2 regions of the Microbacterium sp. NPDC087868 genome follow, and region 2 is predicted to be linked to the other one. Evidence: riboswitches for the same ligand, from Rfam matches in the RefSeq annotation. Region 2 holds a riboswitch; the other holds the start of a gene.

Region 1 (7,118 bases), on a different contig from region 2:
TTGCCTGGCCAGTCTTTTCCAAGCCATTAATTACGCTCAGCTGGGGATTCGCAGTACGTTCAACACTTCGGCTTCGAACGGCTGCGGTCTCCAATATCAGACTTATCGACCATTAATCTTTAGAATGGTTTGTATGCAAGAAGAAGAACTGATGCAGACGGTCGAAGAAGAATTCACCGCCATCTTATTGCGCGCCCGCCAGATGCTGATCCGTCGCGCCAAGATCATCCACCCGGACCTGCAGGATCCGGGGTACCGCTTGCTTGCAGTGGTCATCCGCGATGAAGCCCAGCAACAGGGAGCACTCGCAGAAAAACTGCGTCTGGACAAGGCGACTATTTCCCGCCTCGTGCAGCACCTCGAGTCTCTGGAACTTGTCACCCGCACCCAGGATCCTTCCGATGGCCGGGCCCAGCTGGTCTCGGCAACAGAAAACGCCAAGGAAAAATGGCGCTCCAGCGGTAACACGCTGCGTGAGGAACTGCGCCGCCAGCTCAAGGAATGGGAAGCCTCCGAACTGAAGAATTTTGGAGATCTCCTGCACCGCCTCAACGACAGTTTTGAACAGATTCTCTAGTCCCCGATCATCAGCTGAAGCCTTGGAGACCTTCTGGTTTCCAAGGCTTCAGCTTTTTAGGCTCACTCCATCAGCGCCAGGAAATCATCGGCGCTTAACGCAGCACTCTGCGCGGCTTGGGCAGTCTCTCCCAGGACATCATTGAACAGCTGCGTCTTCTTGGCCTGCAACGCGAGCACCTTGGATTCGATGGTGTCCTTTGCCACCAAGCGGTACACATAGACCGGACGAGTTTGCCCAATGCGGTGGGCCCGGTCAATAGCCTGGGCTTCAGCCTGCGGGTTCCACCATGGGTCCAGCAAGATGCAGTAGTCGGCGGAAGTGAGATTAATGCCGAAGCCGCCGGACTTCAGCGAGATGAAGAAGACCGGGAAATCTCCTTCACTGAAACCGTCAATCAGTTCCTTGCGCCGAGGGCCAGTGGTGGACCCGTCAAGGTATCCGTGCTCGATGCCCAGCTCTTCAGCGACGTCGCGTGCCTTGGCCAAGAAACTGGTGAATTGGCTGAAGACCAGAATCCTATGCCCTTCAGAAACCGCGTCCCCCATGAGTTCGCGCAGCATTTCCAGCTTCGCGCTCGGGGCATCGCCCTCGCCTACCAGGGACGGATCCAAGGCCAGCTGGCGCAGCAGGGTCAGCGACTGGAGAATCTGGAAGCGATTCGAATCAACGTCGTCAACCAGGCCCAGGACTTCTTGCCGCACGCGCTGGAAGCGGCGGTCATAGGCTTTGCGGTGCCCCGGCTCCAGTTCGACTTCCAGCACCTGTTCGGTCTTCGCCGGCAGCTCTGGAACGACCTGTTCCTTGGTACGGCGCAGCACGAACGGACGCAGTCGGCTCTTCAGGCGCTCCAGGCGCTCCTGGTCTCCGTCGGCAATGGGCTTCTGGTAGTTGTCCTTAAAGGACTTCGCACCGCCCAGCAGGCCTGGTGCAGCCAGTGAGACCAACGCCCACAGTTCCAGCAGGTTGTTTTCCATGGGAGTGCCAGTGACCACGAATTTGCACGGCACTGGCAGCTGCCGGGCCTGCTTGTAGCCTTTGGAGGCATGGTTCTTCAGTTGCTGGGCCTCGTCCATGATCATGACGTTGAATCCGGCGGCTTCAAAATCCTCATAGGCCAGGCGGAAGATCGTGTAGCTGGTAACTACCAATTGGGCGTCACCGATCTGCGACGCCATGCTTTGGCCGCTCTTTCTAGCTGTTGAAGTGATGCCGGTGACTCTCATCTGCGGCGCAAATCGCTGCGCCTCATTGATCCAGTTGCCCACCACCGAGGTAGGAGCCAGCACCAGGAATTTCTGGGCAGGATCCTCGACGCGCGCTTGTTCAAGGCAAGCCAGCAGCTGGACGGTCTTGCCCAGACCCATATCGTCGGCAAGGACGCCACCGAGATCATGGGTACGCAAGAAGTTGAGCCAGGATAGGCCGTGGCCCTGATACGGGCGCAGTTCAGCGTTGAACGTTTCCGCTAGTTGGACCGGCTGCATTTCTTCACCGCTTTGCAGCGCCTTCATGGTCTGCAGCCACTGGTTGTGCTGGGCTTCGATAATGCCCAGATCCACCAGTTCTTGCCACCAGTCGATGCTCAACTTATGGATGCGGATCGTATCGCCCTGCACCGTGCCCAGCTCCCCGGCCTCTGATATCAGCTGGCGCAGCTGCGTGAAATCTGCACCATCAATCGGGATCACCGTAAGGTCATCGAGGACGAGATACTCATCTTGCTTGGTCAAGGCCTCCAGCAGCAGTGGGAACGGGACCTTGGTCTCGTCCAGGAGCACTTCCACAGACAAGTCGAACCAGTCCCCCGTGCTTTCGCCGGCTTCGACACTGACAGCGGCCGGCGCGTGGCTGATCCGGTACTTCGGCAGCCTGTTCTGCTCTTCAACGACCACATCGGAATGCTCTGCCAATAGCGGCAATGCGTAGACCAAGAAATCGATGGATTCGGAGGTGCTGAAGTCCTTCGGCGGGAAGATTCCTGAAGAGGTCAGTTGCCCCAAGGAAGCCTGCGCGCCGAGCTTGTCCTGCACCGAAGCAGCAATTTCCTTTTCCACGGCATACTGGCGGGGGCCCGCGGAGGCGTACTCCCAGGAATAGCTCACGGTCAGCGGAGTTCGGATGCTCTCCAGGGACAGCTTGAGGCTGGGGCGTGCTGGAACAGGGATGCTGTAGCTGTCATCCTCGCTCTTCAACGGTGCCATCAGGCGCAATCGGTCCAGGTGCTGGCGCTCGAAAAGCTCAACGCCTTCCTGCGGGATGGATTGCGCACCGGATTCAATAAATGTGGCCAGTTCCTTCGTGACCGGTTCAGCGAACCGGGCCAAACCGATTTCCCTGGCCTTCGGCAAGGGGCTGGACGCGTAAGCCAACAAGGTCGGCGGCGTGCCTATGGGCAAGAGGTAGACGTGCTCTTCGCTCGGCCCGCGCAGCTTCCCTTCCATGCTCAGGCCATGTTCACCGCGACGCACATCCACGTGTGCCATGGCTGGTTGCTCGCTGAACTCCACCGGGGCCTTGGCCGTAGAACCACCGTTGACGATCTGCACTCCAGCTTCACGCAGGGCTTCGAACGCATCCAGCAGGTCCTGGCCTGGAAGATCCATCAAGGAGATCCACTCCTTGGGATCCCACGAATGGCGATAAGTATCTTGTTCAACGTGTTCACGCAACCGGTCCAGTTCAACGACCGCACGACGCTGCTTCTTGGAGAACCGCGCATCAAAAGCAACATTGCGCCAGCTGATCCCGGTTTGGATCCAGGGGCTCTTGGTTCCCTGGCGGGCCGGGCGTGCCTGCAAGGTCAGCGCGTCCTCGCCGCCATAACGCGGTTCGCTTACCACTTTCAGGATCAATCCCAGCGGTTCTTCGGCAACCAGCGGCTCATCGGAAATGACTGGAAGCAGACGGTCAAGGGTACGTTCCCACTGCGGCTTGCTATTGCGTTTCCAAGCGTGGGGATCCACCCCGGAGTCGGAGACGAAAAAGCCCTGGTCTTCTTCGGTGGTGACCTCAATGAGCAAGGCGGCGACATCTTCACAAGACTGAACCCCCGGATGCTTGCCGCAGAAGCTGGTGAAGCTGATATTGCCCTCGGTGATTTCCAATTGGGCCATCACCGATTCACGCAGCACCACACCGGAGATGCGGGTAGATCCCGGTTGCATTACCCGGTTGGCGATCTGCACTTTTCCGGAATCACACAGGAATTGGCCCAGGTTGTATTCGGATTCGGTCACCAAGGTCTGGGCCGCAGAAAGTGTCAGCTGGAATTCCATACTCGCCGTTCATTGTTCGTGCAGTGGGCGCCCGAGAGCTAGATTCCATCTTAGCGAGCCGGAAAGCAAGATGCCCGGTGACGAAAAGTTACTTCTGCCCTTTACCCGCGGGCCCTGAAACCGATAGAAATTAATCACTGAATCACGAGTTCCACTCTTTGAGCCCTGGCTGAGTGGACGGCAACCCTCCTGCGTCATTGTGCGGGGTGCCCCAGGTGAAGATTCGACGCATCTTGAACGCCAAGATGCGTAAGCGATGGCGCCCCTTGCGCCAGAAAGGGGATCAATTCCCCATGACTAATGCAGCATCTGCCCCGACCGTATCCGAAGACCGTGCACAGCGCCTGCAGGAAGCAGGCAAAGGCTGGGGCGAACGAATTTCGGCTGCGCCGCAAAGTGCCCAATTGACTTTCACCGTCGAGGGCGAAGGCTTCGATTCGGTAGCCAGCAACATTGTCTCCGGCAAGCACACCTTCCAGGTCGACGAGCCAGCTGCCCTGGGCGGCAGCGACCTGGCCGCAAGCCCCGTGGAATACGCGCTCGGAGCGCTCATCTCCTGCCAGGTTGTGGTCTACCGCTTGTACGCGCAGAACCTCGGCATCCAGGTGGACGACGTGAAGATCCAGGCCAATGGCCACCTCGATGTCCGCGGACTCTTCGGCATCGACCAGACCATCCGCCCCGGCTTCTCGTCGGTGGATCTGGACATCCGGATTGCCGGACCGGAATCAGCTGAACGCTATGAAGAACTGCGCCGCGCAGTGGATGCACACTGCCCGGTGCTGGACCTCTTCGCCAATCCGGTGCCCGTGACAACCGCGGTAAGCATCGCAGAGACCAACTAGAGTTCGCTGAACTAAAAAGCACCGCGGCGGCCCCCGACTTCAGGGGCCGCCGCGGTGCACTTCTAGCTGAAGCCAACTATTGCCCCAGGAAGTTCAGCAGGACTTTGCCGGAGCGAGCCGAATCCTTGGCCGTTTCGAAGGCTTCAAGCGCATCGGCGACCGGGAACTCGTGGGTTACCGCCTCGGAAACCTGCAGTGAACCGTCGGCCAGGGCAGCAAGCACATGGTCGATTTCGTCGTTGAAGCGGAAGGAACCAACCAGTTCCAGCTCGCGGGTAATAGCCAGCGAAATGAGTGCGGGTTGTTCTCCTGAGGGCAGCAACCCGACCATGACCACTCGACCGCCGCGCACGGCACCGCGCACGGCGGAGGCCAACCCGCGGAAGTTGCCGCTGGCCTCGATCACCACGTCCGCGCCCACCTGGGCAAGAGCTTCCTGGTCATCGGCGCGCAAAGTTGAAGTGGCACCGAGTTTCCCGGCGATTTCCAACGGCTTCTCGTGCATGTCCACTGCGATGATTTCTTTGGCTCCGGCACGCTTGAGCACTGCTACAGCGAGAGCTCCGATCGGCCCAGCACCAATAACCAGCGCCTTCTTGCCGGCGACTTCACCGGCGCGCGACACCGCATGCCAAGCAACCGCAGCCGGTTCTGCCAGTGCCGCATCACGCAGTGCTAAGCCAGCAGGCAGCTCACGCAGCATGCGTGATGGCAGGTTCACTTCGCGGGCGAATGCGCCCTCGGTGTGCGGGTAGCGGGCGGCCGAGCCCAGATAGGTGCACCCCGGGGAAAGATTCGGGCGGTCGGCCGGGTAGGGTTCCCCGGTCTCGCCTGGTGTTGCCGGGTGCACGGCGACTTTGGTTCCGGCTGCCGGCCCGCTGCCGTCAGCGGCGGCCTGCATGACGGTCCCGACGATTTCATGCCCGAGAACCATTGGAGCCTTGAGGATCGATTCCCCGGCGGCGCCGTGGCTCCAGTAATGCAAGTCTGATCCGCAGATACCGCCGTAAGCGATGGCAACGCGTGCTTCATCTGCTCGCGGCGCTGCCAGCTCGATTTGTTCAATACGCAAATCATCGGCTGCATGGGCCACGACGGCCAACGTGCTGGTGGCGAGGGAATTAGACGACAACGCTCATGCCTCCGTCGATGAAAATGGTCTGCCCGTTCACGTAGTTCGATCCATCCGAGGCCAACCAGACTGCTGGTCCGGCCAGATCCTCGACAGTTCCCCAACGGGCAGCCGGGGTGCGGCCCAGAATCCAGGAATTGAATTTCTCGTCATCCACCAGATTCTGCGTCATCTCGGTGTGGATGTAGCCCGGTGCGATGCCGTTGATTTGCAGTCCCGAACCAGCCCATTCGGCGGTCATGGCGCGGGTGAGATTGCGCAGGCCTCCCTTGGCCGCACTATAGGCGGAGATGGTGGGGCGGGCCAAGTCGGTTTGCACCGAGCAGATGTTGATGATCTTGCCTTCGCCACGCTGCACCATGGAGCGTGCGACCTCTCGGCCTACCAGGAATGCGCTGGTGAGGTTCGTGTCAATCACACGCTGCCAGTCGGATACTTCCAATTCCAGCATCGGAACGCGGTGTTGGATACCGGCGTTGTTCACCAATATGCGGATGGGGCCGATGGTCTTTTCAATGGCGGCAATGTTCTCGCGCACGGCGGCATCATCGGTGACATCGAAGCAGACGCTATGGATTCTTTCGGCGCCATAGCGGGTGCCGAATTCGGCGACAGTTTCGGCCAAGCGTTGCGCATCGCGGCCGTGCAGGATGATGGTGGCTCCGGCATCGGCCAGGGCACGGGCAAGTTCGCGGCCAATACCGCGGGAGGACCCGGTCACCAGGGCCAGTCGTCCGGTCAGGTCAAAAAGTTGGCTCATGAGTTCCCTCGCATGAAGTGTCGATGGTTCATCGACGGGAACTCACCAGCGGTATGTACCGGCTGCTGTATCCGAAAAAGTAGCCCCGTCGCTTCCCCAAAAACATATCAGATATAAGAGGTGCGAGGGGCCATAAAGTCCGACTTATTTATTTGAAAACTATCCTGCCGGATCTAGCGGGTCTGCGAGTAGAACCAGTTGATGTGCTCTTCGAGCAGCTGGGCCGCCCGTTCGCGCTGGTTCGTCGCGAACGCGTGGTGGATGGCCTTGTGCTGGCGGCGCAGGATGCGCACCACCGGCTGCCAGGCCTCATCGCTGGGCACCGATTCGGAAACATAGTCGCTGATCGAGTTGCGCAGCGATTCCATCATCGATTCCACTACCGCGTTGCCGGCCATGGAGGCCAGGAGCACATGGAACTCGGCATCAATACGGTGGAAGGCCTCGCGCGAGAGCTGCGCGTCGTCCATGCGCATGATCAGCACCGCGGTGCGGTCAATGACCTGCTGGGCATGGATTGGATCGC
Region 2 (7,118 bases):
ATTCGATTTCAATGGTGGAAAGCCGATGGCCGGAAATATTGATCACGTCGTCGGTGCGGCCCAGGATGTAGATATCGCCGTCCTCATCGAAGCGGGCACCGTCGCCAGCCAAGAACCAGCCCTGCTCTACGTATTGTTCCCAGTAGCTGGTGTAGTAGCGCGTCGGGTTGCCCCATACGGTACGGGCCATCGACGGGCCAGTGCGCGTGATGACAATATTGCCCTGCTGGTTGGCCGGCACGCTCAGGCCGCCATCGTCAACAATGTCCACCGAGATGCCCGGCAGCGCGCGTGCGGCGCAGCCTGGCTTGAAATGTCCATCGGTCGGCAGGGGGGAAAGCACGGTCGCGCCGGATTCGGACTGCCACCAGGTGTCAACCATCGGCAGTCCTGCTTCGCTGTCCCGGCCGATCTGCTGGCGGAACCATTTCCATGCCTCGGGATTGACGGCTTCACCCACAGTGCCGCCGATCTTCACCGAGGACAGATCGTATTGAGCGGGGATGCCGTCCGGGAACCAGCCCATCAACGAGCGGACCAAGGTGGGAGCGGTGTAGTAGCTGGTGACCTTGTAGCGTTCAATGACCTCGAAGTGGCGGCCCGGGTGCGGGGCGCTGGGGACGCCCTCGTAGATTACCTGGGTGACGCCATTGGCCAACGGGCCGTAGATCTCGTAGGTATGCGCGGTGACCCAGGCGAGGTCGGCGGTGCACCAGTGCACGTCCTTGGCGCGCTGGGATTCGTCCGGGTTGGCGAACAGCAGGTTGTAGCTGGTGGCCGCCTGCGTCAGGTACCCGCCGGTGGTGTGCACCAAGCCCTTCGGCTGGCCGGTGGTTCCCGAGGTGTACATGATGAACAGCGGTGTTTCCGCATCGAATGCCTGCGCGTGGTGCTCGGTGGACTGGGTATCAACCACCTCATGCCACCAGATGTCGCGGCCTTCGGTCCACGGGATTTCGTCGCCGGTGCGGCGGATAACCAGGACCTTTTCGATTTCGTTCTCGCCGGCAACGGCCGCATCGGCGTTGCCTTTGACCGGAACCGAAGTGCCGCGGCGGAACTGGCCGTCGGTGGTGACCAGGACCTTTGCCTTGGTGTCCTCCACGCGGAACCTCAGCGCTTCGGCGGAGAACCCGCCGAAGACCAGCGAGTGGATGGCGCCGATGCGGGCGCAAGCCAAGGTGATGACAATTGTTTCAATGAGCACCGGCAGGTAAATGACCACGCGGTCGCCCTTCACCACACCCAGGGATTCCAAGGCGTTGGCTGCCTGGGAGACCCGCTCCTGCAAATTCTTGTAGGTGACGGCTACCCGGTCTCCGGGCTCGCCTTCGAAATACAGTGCGACCTTCTGCCCGCGTCCCGCAGCTACATGGCGGTCGGCGCAGTTCACTGCGGCGTTCAGCTTGCCGCCGAGGTACCAAGAAATTTCCGGTCCGCGCTTGGCATCCGGATCGGCCGGAATGATGCGGCTGGTGGTGTGCCACGGGATGTCCCAATCCAAGAGGTTCGCCGCTTCGTCCCAGAATTCCTGGCGTGCTGCCTCTGAAACTTGAGTTGAGGTTGTTGCCAATTCGGTGGTCATCGCAAACTTTCTTTGGTGAGGGGTAGCTTTGTCAGCGGGTACTAGCGGGTACTAGCGGGTATTAGCGGGTCCGGTTTCAGGTCCAGCGCTTGATAGCCCAGCGTTCTGCTATCGACAGCAGGGCATCGGTGATCTTTCCAAAGACGGCCAGCAGCACGATGGTCATGATCAGGCGGTCCAATCGGCCGTTGTTCTGCGAGTCGGTGAGCAAGAAGCCAAGGCCCATTGACGCGCCGAGGAGTTCGGCTGCGACCAGGAAGAGCCAAGCTTGGGCTAGTGCCAAACGCAGGCCGGAGAAGATCGAAGGGACCACTGCGGGCAGCTGGACGGTGCGCAGCAGCTTCAATCCCTTCAACCCGAAGGAGCGGGCTGCTTCGACCAGGTGGGCATCGACATGGCGCAACGCCAAGGCGACGGTGGTAAAGACCGGGAAGAAGGCACCAATGATCACGAGTGTGACCTTGGAATCTTCACCCATTTTCATCCAGAGCACCAGCAGCGGAACCCAAGCCAAGGAAGGGACTGCACGCAGGGCGCTGATGCTCAGTCCCAGAAATGCATCTGCCAATTTGGACAGTCCGACAAGCGCACCCAGCGCCAAGCCCAGCAATGATCCGAAGGCGAAACCGAGAAGAACACGCTGAGTGGAGATGCCGATGTGCTTTCCGAGTTCGCCATCCTGGAAGAGCTCAATGGCAGCAGAAACCACTGAACCCGGAGTTGGCAGTGTCCACGGAGCAACGATTCCGGTAACGGTGACAAATTGCCACACAGCCAGGGTGGTCAGCGGCAAGACCAGCGCAAGCAGCCATTTCGGGGCACGCAGGATCGTTGCGGCCATGCTGGCCTTCTGCTTGGCAGGTGTTTGGCTTCCGCGGGTTCCAGCCACGTTAGAGGGACTCATGGCTGGTTACTCTCCGGAGATCTTTGTTGCGTCTGCCTTGACGGCAAACTGGTCATCGATGAGGGTTTCCAGAGCTTCATCAACGGATTCCTGCTCCGAGACATCGCCGCTAGCGACCAGCGTGGGAGCAATCTTGCTCAGGACTCCAGTGAATTTGGCGTCGGGAACTGCCGGAACGTCCAGATTGGAGCGTTCCTCAATGACGGTGGCAGCAACTCCTGGTTCGAGCCCTGCTACGTCGGCCAGGATTTCTGCGGTTTCCTCGGGATTGTCAGCTGCCCAGCCACGAGCCTTTTCGTAGGCATCGACAACGAGCTGGGCGAGTTCGGGGCTCTGCTCAATGAAGTCTTCGCGAGCGTTCAGCGCACCGTAGGTGTTGAAATCCAAGTTCCGGTAAACCAGTTGCGCGCCGTCTTTTTCGGCAGCGGCCATGATCGGATCCAAACCGCTCCAGGCATCAACCGAGCCGTTGGCCAGGGCGGTACGTCCATCGGCATGCTGGAGGTTCTGCAGCTTGATGTCAGCTTCACTCAAGCCCGCGGATTCCAGCGCCTGCAGCAGGAAGAAGTATGGGTCGGTGCCCTTTGTAGCGGCCACGGTCTTGCCAGCGAGATCTTCAACGGACTCGATTTTCGAGTCCTTATCCACTACCAGGGCCGCCCATTCCGGCTGCGAATACAGTGCGATGGTCTTGATGGGTGCACCGTTCGAACGGTTCAGGAGCGCAGCGGAACCGGCTGTGGAACCAACATCGATTGCGTCGGCGCGAAGAGCTTCATTGGCCTTGTTGGAACCAGCGGACTGGATCCATTCGACATTTACGCCCTGCTCCTTGGCGGCTGCTTCCAACCATCCCTTTTCCTTGAGTACCAGGCTCAGCGGGTTGTAAGTGGCAAAGTCGATGGACAGGGTCTGACCATCCGAGGAGGCTGTAGCGTTTTCGCCAGCACAGCCGGTCAGGGCAACTGCGCCAACGATCAAGGCGGCGGCGGACAATGCAGTGCGGCGGGTGAGACGGTTCAAAAGCATGGAGAATCCTAGAATTGTGCGTGCAAGCGGTGTAGGTGAAAAGGCAAAGGGGACGAATGGTTCGGGACCCACGGCGTGGCCGGGACTAATGGTTGGTTGGGTCGACGCCGAGCAGGCGCAATAGGTGCAGGCGATCTGCAACGAACTTTTCATCGGTATGCCGGCGTGGATGCACAGCTGAGATGGACAGATCCTCGATGACGCCCGCTGCACTATGCCCAGCGCCTCGCCCCAGAACAATCACGCGGTCAGCCAAAGTCAACGCCTCGTCCACATCATGGGTCACCATGAGAACAGTGGTGGGGAACGATGCGTGAATCGAGAGCAGCAGATCCTGCATCTTCAAGCGTGTCAGCGCATCGAGGGCGCCGAAGGGTTCATCAAGAAGCAATACACCCGGGCGCCGAGCCAGCGCGCGAGCCAGCGAAACCCGTTGCGCCATGCCTCCGGAGATCTCGCGTGGGCGCAAGCTGGCTGCATGGCTCAGACCGGTCAGCTCGATCAACTCATCGATCAGCGAGTTGCCGGCGCGCTTATCGGTTTCCGGTGCCAGGCCCAGTGCAATGTTCTGGCGAACCGAGCGCCATGGCAGCAGCCGGGGCTCCTGGAAGGCAACGGCGCATAACTCGTTGATGCCGGTGACCTCGCGGGTGCCGGTGCGGATGGTGCCGGTGGTGGGGTGGTCCAAGCCCGATACTGAACGCAGCAGCGTGGATTTTCCGCAACCGCTGGCTCCAAGAATGGCCACGACTTGACCTGCTGGAATTTGCAGGTTGATATCGGTCAGAACGGTGCGGCTTTCCATCTTGGTGGTGAAGGTTCGCGACACGTTGCTGAACTGCACGTCCAGGGCGCTTGAAGCTGAGGCAACGGGAGCTGCCTCGGGCGCTGCAAAGGAAAGAGTCATGTTCATCTCCATCGTTCCTGGCGGTAGCACCGGCCTGCAGAGCAAAACTCCAAAGGTGGTTGCTGCGGCGTCGTGGAGCCAGATCTCTCGGCCGCTCGGGATGGTTACGTGTCCATTACAACGAGTCGAACGATTTGAACGCAAATCTTGCGTAATATGAAAAAATCTTCGACAACTACGTCACATTGCCCAGAAATTTCGTTATTTATTTTATTGCAGGCCGGTTTGCTCGACATTAAGCAAAACTTTGCAACTCATCTTCGGCAGGACGCGGATTAGGCTGTGAAATTTGAAGATGGGCACTGCCGGCACTGGGACGAAATGTGACTTCGCGGGTTGGAAACGCCGGTTTATTACCGTTACAAATGAATTACGACCCATCCAGAGCGGCTGAGAGATCTGGCTCCACGACGCCGCAGCAACCACCCCAATAGCGGGACGGTGCTACCGCCAGGACCGATGGAAAGAATTGAGAACCCTGATGCCTATTGGTGAATCGCACAATGCCCTCGGACTGGACTTCAACCAGCTCAGTGACCCTTCGCAGGCCACCACAATGGACCTGGACAAGTTTGAAGAACAGCTGCCGACCAGGCAATTGCTGAAAATCACCCCCGGACCAAGTGCGGATGAGCAATACGACCGGCTGGCCGAAATTTTCCGTCCCGTTTTTGCGCAGATCGCCGCGACAGCCAAGGACCGCGACTTGAACCGCGTGCTTCCTTTCGAGCAGGTAGGCCTGCTGAATCGCGAGCGTTTCGGTGCGCTGCGCCTTTCCGTTGCCGACGGGGGCTACGGCGCACGGCTGGTGGATGTCTTCCGTCTGCTCATCGAGCTGTCCGAGGCGGACTCCCACGTAGGCCAGCTGTGGCGTGCGCATATCGCATTCGTCGAGAACGTCTTGGCGCTGGAGGACGAAGAGCTGCGCAAGAAGTGGGTCGCTCGCATCGCTGCTGGGCAGATTATCGGCAACGCCTACACCGAACGCGGTGGCAACGCCCTGGGCACCTTGAACACCAAGGCCAGCACCGTGGACGGGCGCTGGGTGATCGACGGTGAAAAGTACTACTGCACCGGCACCATTTTTGCCGACTGGACCACCGTTGCCGTGGCCCACCCGGAGCTCGCCGGCCGCCAGATCGCCGTGGTCTCCACCCAGCGCAGCGGCGTCAAGATCCTCGACGACTGGGATGGGTTCGGCCAGGGCCTCACCGGAACCGGCACCACCGAATTCCACCAGGTCCCGGTGGATTGCTTCATGCCGCAGCAGACCAATGACTCCGAAGCGGCGATCTTCCAGCTGGTTCTCATGGCCGTGCAGGCGGGCATCGCCCGCGCCGCATTGAACGACCTGCGTCACGCGGTGCAGGCGCGCACCCGCATCTTCACCACCGGAACCGGGGTGCCGGTATACCAGGAACCCCAGGTCCTCCAGCTGGTGGGCGAAGTTTCCGCGGAGTCCTTCGCTGCCGACTCCGTGGTGATCGGCGCGGTACTCGAAGTCGAGGCGGCCCTGGGCGATCCGGGACTGAACGACGAGGAACGCTACGCCGTATGCGAGCTGGCCGCCAACCGCGCGCAAACCGTGGTGCAGCCACTGGCCATCGGCGTGACCAGCAAGCTCTTCGACGGACTGGGAGCCTCGTCCACCAGAAGCGGCTGCAACCTGGACCGGCACTGGCGCAATGCGCGCACCATCGCCACCCATAACCCGGCGATCTACAAGGCGCGCATCGTCGGGGACTACGAGATCAACGGGGTCCAGCCGCAGCGGCTGTCCGTCACCGGCGAAGATTCAACCCAGCGGGCTTGAGGGCCTGCGACGCAAACCAGCAACTTTCCACGATTACCGACCTATGGGGGCAAAGCCATGAGCGAGAACAAGCGCGAGATCCTATTCAACGCATTCGACATGAACTGCGTGGTGCACCAGTCGCCGGGCCTGTGGCGCCATCCGCAGGACAAGGCCTCGACCTACAACACCCTGGGCTACTGGACGCACCTGGCCAAGGTGCTGGAAAAGGGGAAGTTCGACGGACTGTTCCTCGCCGACGTGCTGGGCACCTACGACGTGTACAAGGGCACCAACGTGACCCCGCTGGGCTCCGGCGCGCAGGCACCGGTCAACGACCCGATGATGCTGGTTTCCGCCATGGCCGCTGTGACCGAGAACCTCGGCTTCGGCGTCACCGCAGGTACCGCCTATGAGCACCCGTACGCTTTCGCCCGCCGCTTGGCCACCTTGGACCACCTGACCAACGGCCGCGTGGGCTGGAACGTCGTCACCGGCTACCTGCCATCGGCGGCCCGCAATATGGGCCAGGAAGACCAGATGGAGCACGACGAGCGCTACAACCACGCCGATGAGTACCTCGAGGTGGTCTACAAGCTGCTCGAAGGCTCGTGGGAAGACGACGCGGTGCAGAATGACAAGGCCACCGGCATCTACACCGACCCGGCCAAGGTGCACCCGATCGAGCACGAAGGCAAGTACTTCAAGGTTCCGGGCATCGCCATCACCGAGCCGTCCACCCAGCGCACCCCGGTGATCTACCAGGCCGGCGCCTCCAAGCGCGGCACCGAGTTCGCCGCGTCGAACGCTGAAGCGATCTTCGTCAATTGCCCCACCCGCGACCTGCTGAAGGAAGCGGTCAGCAAGATCCGTGACGCTGCCGAGGCCGCCGGGCGTGGCC

Evidence for each region. A riboswitch is a leader RNA that binds a small molecule or an ion and turns the genes downstream of it on or off. The one in region 2 is predicted to bind S-adenosylmethionine.
Region 1: another riboswitch for S-adenosylmethionine. It lies ahead of ACI2JZ_RS16970 (OsmC family protein); the one in region 2 lies ahead of ACI2JZ_RS17620 (ABC transporter ATP-binding protein).

The regions. Positions count from the first base shown of each region.
Region 1 covers NZ_JBJDNO010000005.1:92,152-99,269, reverse strand. The annotation lists gene ACI2JZ_RS16980 (MarR family winged helix-turn-helix transcriptional regulator) at 134-577, shown strand; gene ACI2JZ_RS16975 (DEAD/DEAH box helicase) at 640-3,855, opposite strand; SAM riboswitch class IV at 3,996-4,117, shown strand; gene ACI2JZ_RS16970 (OsmC family protein) at 4,149-4,700, shown strand; gene ACI2JZ_RS16965 (L-idonate 5-dehydrogenase) at 4,777-5,832, opposite strand; gene ACI2JZ_RS16960 (SDR family oxidoreductase) at 5,822-6,592, opposite strand; gene ACI2JZ_RS16955 (FCD domain-containing protein) at 6,766-7,118, opposite strand, start outside.
Region 2 covers NZ_JBJDNO010000007.1:57,704-64,821, forward strand. The annotation lists gene acs (acetate--CoA ligase) at 1-1,585, opposite strand, end outside; gene ACI2JZ_RS17610 (ABC transporter permease) at 1,662-2,426, opposite strand; gene ACI2JZ_RS17615 (aliphatic sulfonate ABC transporter substrate-binding protein) at 2,496-3,518, opposite strand; gene ACI2JZ_RS17620 (ABC transporter ATP-binding protein) at 3,604-4,431, opposite strand; SAM riboswitch class I at 4,431-4,532, opposite strand; SAM riboswitch class I at 4,800-4,891, shown strand; gene ACI2JZ_RS17625 (acyl-CoA dehydrogenase) at 4,907-6,238, shown strand; gene ACI2JZ_RS17630 (LLM class flavin-dependent oxidoreductase) at 6,296-7,118, shown strand, end outside.